Regions from separate parts of the Fictibacillus iocasae genome, predicted to be linked through region 2. Evidence: riboswitches for the same ligand, from Rfam matches in the RefSeq annotation. Region 2 holds a riboswitch; each other region holds the start of a gene.
What was found. A riboswitch is a leader RNA that binds a small molecule or an ion and turns the genes downstream of it on or off. The one in region 2 is predicted to bind cyclic di-AMP.
Positions count from the first base shown of each region.

Region 1: it holds a riboswitch for cyclic di-AMP, as region 2 does, so the genes downstream of both, ACFQPF_RS14730 (protein-tyrosine phosphatase family protein) here and ACFQPF_RS00325 (potassium channel family protein) in region 2, are expected to answer to the same signal.
Region 3: it holds a riboswitch for cyclic di-AMP, as region 2 does, so the genes downstream of both, ACFQPF_RS16665 (dicarboxylate/amino acid:cation symporter) here and ACFQPF_RS00325 (potassium channel family protein) in region 2, are expected to answer to the same signal.

Region 1 is NZ_JBHTCP010000048.1:66,440-68,700, forward strand. It holds gene kdpA (potassium-transporting ATPase subunit KdpA) at 1-456, opposite strand, end outside; gene kdpF (K(+)-transporting ATPase subunit F) at 496-573, opposite strand; gene ACFQPF_RS14725 (hypothetical protein) at 731-868, opposite strand; gene ACFQPF_RS14730 (protein-tyrosine phosphatase family protein) at 891-1,304, opposite strand; cyclic di-AMP (ydaO/yuaA leader) riboswitch at 1,421-1,568, opposite strand; cyclic di-AMP (ydaO/yuaA leader) riboswitch at 1,627-1,770, opposite strand.
Region 2 is NZ_JBHTCP010000002.1:63,968-66,228, reverse strand. It holds gene ACFQPF_RS00330 (TrkH family potassium uptake protein) at 1-598, opposite strand, end outside; gene ACFQPF_RS00325 (potassium channel family protein) at 605-1,261, opposite strand; cyclic di-AMP (ydaO/yuaA leader) riboswitch at 1,346-1,495, opposite strand; gene ACFQPF_RS00320 (undecaprenyl-diphosphate phosphatase) at 1,569-2,261, opposite strand, start outside.
Region 3 is NZ_JBHTCP010000051.1:49,856-52,116, forward strand. It holds gene ACFQPF_RS16655 (GDSL-type esterase/lipase family protein) at 1-427, shown strand, start outside; gene ACFQPF_RS16660 (hypothetical protein) at 479-673, opposite strand; cyclic di-AMP (ydaO/yuaA leader) riboswitch at 871-1,033, shown strand; gene ACFQPF_RS16665 (dicarboxylate/amino acid:cation symporter) at 1,155-2,261, shown strand, end outside.

The DNA of each region.
Region 1 (2,261 bases), on a different contig from region 2:
AAAGGCAATCGCCACTACGATTCCGGTTACGGCAGAGGTAAACATCATCATCATGATAACGGACATTTGCGAGAAGTAAGAAAGCCCTGTTTCCCCGCTGTAATGCTGCAGGTTCGTGTTTGTCATAAAGCTGATAATCGTATTGAATGTTAATGTTTGCTCCATGTTATCAATGCCGTTAGGATTGAATGGCAAGATTTTTTGAAGCCGTAAAATGAGATAGCCTACAGCTACCAAAACAAAATTTGTCAGCAATAGCGAAAGTGTATATTTTTTCCACGTTTGCTGCTGCCTGTCTTGTAATCCGCTGATTGCGTAAATGACTTTCTCCACAGGGCCGAATAATTTATCTGTTCTGTTCGGCTGGTTAGAGAAAATATGATAGATATAGCTGCCAAGCGGCTTTATGATGAGAAGCAGCAGTAGGATAACCGCTGCGATCTGCATAACTCCCATGAATACGTTCCTCCTAAACTTTCTTTCATCAAATCTTTCTTAAAACTTTTCAGGATGAATAAGGGCATAAATTAAGTAAACAAAAAGTCCGCCTGATACGATGGCCGTCAGCATCATTTGTCTTCGCCACCTCCGACGATATGGTTACACCATGTAATAAAACTGAAAAAGATTCCAAAAGAAATGAGCAGTACACCGATCATATAAACATCAAGCAAAGTAATTCCTCCTTGTTGATTAGGGAGCCCGCTTTCTTTAGCAGGCTCCAGTTAAGTTAGCGGCGCTTATCAAATACGAAAGACGGAACCGGTTTGTTCAGGCTGTAAAGAATGGTTTTCGCCATCTCAGATTTAACCTGATCTGCTTTTGCCGCTCTTATGATCTGGCCTATTTCACTTGAACTTAACCTCATGTTATTTCGCTCCATTTCTCGTTTAAGATGTCAGCAAGTACTGGATGTTCCCGTTCTTGTTGTGAATAACAAAGTCCGCACCTAAATCTTTGTAAATTCTTGAAAGGTAGCGGCTGTCAGATTTCAAAACAACCACTGGAAGTGTATAACAACTGCGTACCATATCGATTGCCATGCAGCAGCCGATAAATGAAGTTTCATAGATGATGACCTTTGTAATTGCCTTTGAGATCCAGTCTGTATACTGCATGCCGTCCTGAAAGGAAAAGACGAAAATCTGATGGAAGCCTTCCTGGTCCAGCGTGTGTTCCATCGTCCATTCTGGAACACACAGGGCAACGTTTGATCTTTCAGGATATCGCTTAAGCGTACTGATAAATAATTCTGGAACCGCATCAGGAAAGATGATCAACGTCACATTTCTATTTGTCTCCATCTTTCAAATCCTCCTCATTTCCTAAAAAAGCGCACAAAAAAGAAGCCTGCGGAAGAGGAACTCTTCACGCGGCTTCTACAAATCGCTAAATAAGCGTGTAAAATACACGGATTTGTTGCCTCTCTCTAAAACGCTTACGGAGTTAGCTGACGGATTCGGGCGTGAGAGTCGCCCTACTCGATCACTCGAGATTCACCCCATGCGGCATATGACTGGCCGCGGTTGGTTCCCCCGCTCCTAAAAAGGATTAAGCGATAAAGACGCATTAGTACGTATAATTTTTCGTTAATTTTTTAAACAGATGTTTAACTTGACCTTCACCTTCTCTCTCCTGCCACGCTTACGAAGTTAGCTGACGGGTTCGGGCAGCAAGAGTTGCCCGACGATTTCTCGTTTCACCCCAGAAGCGATTTACCGCTTCATTGGTTCCTCCGTTCCTGTTTTCAGGACTCAGCGATCATTGGTAAAATTTATAATTCTGTTGAAGATGTAGATAATCATACTCCCGTATCCATCAGCATGTAAACCGAACAAAAAGCTTAAAACAAACGCATTTCAGGCCATAAACCTTCATTTACTCTGAAAATAACAGCATAATGGTATCCAAACGAATTTTTTCTCTTCTTTTTTCTTTTTTTCACCTAAATATACTCGCCCAATAAAAGATTAACAATTCTGATTACTTGTTGTTTTATAATGTATCCTTACGAATGGAAAACGCCCTTCGAATCATTATTTTAGAATAAATTATGTTTAAATGTTCATCACTAAGGAAAATGTATACCTAACAACTTATCAACAGGAGGAACTCACATGACCTTTCTTTTATCACTCGCGGCTGTTGCAGCAATAGCGGGTATTAACGAATTGAAACATTCTTTAAAATAAGAGTCAGCGCGCATCTAATTGCTAATGTATCGGTGCTCACTAAAAAACATAAAAACAGCACCCGGCTCG
Region 2 (2,261 bases):
CGAGATTGACGACCGGATCGCCAACATAGCGGGTAAGGTTATCCGGCCATAGTCCGAAGCCGGCATTATTATAAGCGGCTATTGTATGAAAAATGCTGTAATACACCCCTTTAGAGAATCCGAGATCCGGTACCCAGCGAAGGGAAAGCAGAAACACAGCAATTGCCTCGATGACGATAGAAAAGATAAACAAATTCCGCACAAGCCTGATTACTCCTCCTATAGAAGGCTGGTTCAAGGCTTCCTGCATGATTAGTCGCTGCTTAATGCCAATCTGCTTTCCAAGCATAATTACGACAAGAACAGCAAAGGACATGATGCCAAGTCCCCCTACTTGAATGAGGAAAAGAATAACGATTTCTCCAAAAAGCGTATAGGTAGATCCTGGATCGAGTGTCACTAGACCTGTAACCGTTGCGGCAGAAATGGCGGTAAAAAAAGCATCTACCCATGAAATGCCTTTTTCAGTTGCAATCGGGAGCTTTAGCAAAAATCCTCCGAAGATAATCAGTACCCCAAAAAGTATTGCCAAAATCTGCGGCGGAGTCAGTTTTATTGGATTATACAGAAAGGACTTTCTTTCCGTCGTTTTTAGCACAGATGTTTACACTCCTTCTTCTTCAAAACGGTTCAGATCCTCATTCCGGCCGATGACCACGAGTATATCATGACGCTGCAGGGTCACATCAGCAATCGGTGAAACATGAATGTCGTCTCCGCGCTTTATCGCGACAATGTTGCAGCCAAATCGGGCGCGAACGTCCATTTCCGTCAGTGTGCGGCCGATTATTTTATCGCTTACTTCGATTTCAACGATGCTGTGCTCGTGCGATAATTCAATGAAGTCAATAATTTTTTCAGAGGTAATCAATTGAGCCACGCGCAAAGCCATATCACGTTCTGGATGAATAATCCGATCTGCTCCCAGTTTCTCCAATACCTTATGGTGATAATCGTTTTGAGCTTTCACCCAAACTTTTTTTACACCTGCTTCTTTTAACAGCAGCGTCGTTAAAATGCTCGATTGAATATCCTCACCAATCGACACGATCACGTGGTTAAAGTTTCTGATACCGAGTGACTGCAGTACCTTTTCGTCAGTCGAATTGGCTTGAACCGCTTGTGTAGCAATATTCGCGAACTCATTTACTTTTTCCATGTCCCGGTCGATCGCCAGCACATCATGACCCATCTGTGAGAATTCTCGTACGATGCTGCCGCCAAAACGACCTAATCCAATCACTGCATACTGCTTATTCATGCTTTACTCTCTCCTAACAAGCTGTTTTTGACAAACAAAAAAAGACCACCAAAAAATGGTCCGCAATGAAAGCTTTGCGACCTCTCCTTGATTACTTTACGCTTACGGGGTTAGCTGACGGATTAGGGACTGGAGTATCCCCTCCCGTACGCGCGAACGCACAGGACTCACCCCATAAAAAAAGTGGTTCCCCCGCCCTGCATCAATTTGATGCAGACTCAGCGATTAAAGTCTGATTTTGAATTACATTTAATGTAATCCTCTCTATTCTAAAAGTCAATGGTTAGTCAGAGGTTTTTACGAAGTGTTAAAACTTATTGGCAAGCTGTGCAAGAATGACCGCTGTCCCCACGATCCATACGTAAATAGCAAAGCCTTTTAGTGACCCTTTCTGCAAAAGAGATATCATCCATTTTACAGCCATGTACCCAAAAATGGCCGATGCGGCAGTTCCAGCAGCAAGAGCACCGAACGATACATGCTGGCTGCTCGCAGCCCAAAGGTCTTTAGACTGGAGCACAATGCCTCCAGCAATGGACGGAATCGACAGCAAGAAGGAAAAGTAGGCGGCGGCCGCAGGATTAATTTTTCGGAACAGTGCAGCTGCAATCGTTAACCCTGACCGTGAGACCGCTGGCAATATTGCGGCCCCTTGAAACGTTCCAATCATGACCGCATCGGCGATCGTAATATCCTCAAGTGACTTTCGACCATGCTTTTTATACGTTTCCGCCCACCATAAAAGGCAGCCTGTTGCGACAAACTCCCATCCTGCCGTCACACCGCTCTTAGATATTTCTTCAAAGAAATCTTGGAACAACAAGCCGATGGCCGCTGTAGGAATTGTACCTGCAATAATCAATAAGCTGATCCGGCTGAGTGGATGCCGTATTAACGAACGCACTTCTCTCCAATAAACGGTCAAGACGGCGATTAAGGTGCCGAAATGAAGCATACTGTCAAGAAACAGCCCGGCGTCTTCCAGCCCAAACAACTTTCT
Region 3 (2,261 bases), on a different contig from region 2:
CTCGATCCAGAGAGCAGACACGGTATTTGTCTTTATTGGTACGAACGACTACAGGCAAACCGCCAAGTGGAACTTTAAAAAGCTTCCGTTGAACAAAATGGGTGAGGGCGAGAAAAAACTGGAAGAAAATTTGACAGATATCACGGCCATCATCCGCAAACAAAATCCATCTGCCAAACTATATATATTGGGGCTGTATAATCCCTATTTCGGGGATGGATATGATACGAAAAATGGACCCATCATTCAATCATGGAATGAAACCATCAAAAAGGTGGCGGATAAAACAGCGTTATCTCTATACATTCCGACAGAAAAGCTTTTCGTGAACATATCGAAGCCTTTATACTTTTCGGATTCGATCCATCCCAATACAAGAGGGTATGAGAAAATGGGAACATGGGTCGCGAAGCATTGGTCTCCTTAAAAAAAGCGGCCATGTCAGAAAGTGCTGACATGGCCGCTTTTTCCGTTCTTTTTATTTGCCCATCGGGGTTTCAAGCTTTCCGTTCATATCGATCATAAATCCGATCTCACGGCCCAACAGACTGCCGAGCTCTTTGGCCTTTTTTTCGCTTTCCGTTTTAATTTGTTCTATAGTCAATTCACCTTTAAGACGGGATGCACCTACTATGATGCTAAGATCGCCTTTTTCGTAAAATACAATTTTCATGTATGTTTTCCTCCTCCGGTTAATAAACACATACTCTTAACAGTTTTCGATATAGATGTTTCGTTATAGGGGTAATAAGGTATATAGACCTATAGGAAAGTGTTTCCTATGCGACGCGCGCGGATGTGGGAATAGTTTACATAAAAGCATTCTTGACAAAAATTCGACAAAAACGGTAAAATGACAGCACATACGTCATACTGCAATCGCTGAGTCAAGTTTGAATGATTATTCAAATTTTTGAACGGGGGAACCAATCAATACGGCTTTAAAAGCCTGGGATGAATTTGCTTTTTGCAAAGGGGATATTCTCATTTCCTAATCCGACAGCTAACCTCGTAAGCGTTCTCGAGAGAAGGATTAAGCCTTAAATGTGCTTGTGAACCCGCGAAAAGTCTCTCAATTTTCGGGGGTTTTTATTTAGCGCACTATGCCTCTCAATTTCGCAGATTTGTATAAAAATACGAAAGGGGTTATGTATATGAAATTATCGTCTAAAATCTTAATCGCGCTCGCTCTTGGTGTCGCAGCAGGTCTCATACTAAACCTTGCCGCTCCAAGCATTTTTCCGGAAGTCGATAAATTTTTCTTGAAACCTGTCGGCACCATTTTCCTTAACCTGATTAAAATGCTCGTTGTGCCGATCGTCTTTTTCTCCATTGTTCTAGGTACTGCGGGTCTGGGAGATCCCAAAAAGCTTGGACGCATCGGGGCAAAAACTATCGGCTACTTTTTAGGAACAACTACGCTAGCCATTATTATTGGTATCGCACTTGCACTTACGTTTAAACCAGGTGATGTGGGAACGTTTGATACTTCGGGTGCAGAATTTAAAGCGGAGGAAGCTCCTCCTGTTTCTGAAACATTGCTGAACATGATTCCAGTTAACCCGGTTCAGGCAATGACGGAAGGCAACATGCTGCAAATCATTGTTTTCTCGATTTTTGTGGGCTTCGCCTTAACGATGCTTGGCAGCAAAACGAAAGGAATTTTGGATCTTGTGGAGCAAGGGAACGATATCATGATGTTCCTTGTTAATCTTGTTATGCGTTTCGCGCCATATGGAGCTTTCGCGCTTATCGCATCAGCCGTCGGAGGACAAGGAATCCCCGCACTGAAGGCAATGGGGCTTTATATGGGGATTGTCATTGCAGCATTAGTGATTCATAGTATTGTCACTTATGGCGGTTCCATCGCATTATTTGCACGAAAGAGCCCTATTTGGTTCTTTAAAGGATTCGCACCTGCGATGTCGGTAGCATTCAGTACGTCAAGCTCAAACGCCACTTTGCCTGTTTCGATGAAAACGGCTCAGGATAACCTGGATGTACCTGAACCTATCAGTGGATTCGTACAGCCATTAGGTGCCACCGTCAATATGGACGGAACAGCGATTATGCAGGGTGTAGCGACTATCTTTATCGCACAGGTTTATGATCAGAACCTGACAATGGTTCAGCTTCTGACAGTCGTATTAACGGCTGTCCTAGCTAGTATCGGTACGGCAGGTGTGCCTGGAGTCGGCCTAATTATGCTTGCTATGGTATTAAACTCTGTTGGGCTACCTGTAGAGGGAATCGCTCTTATT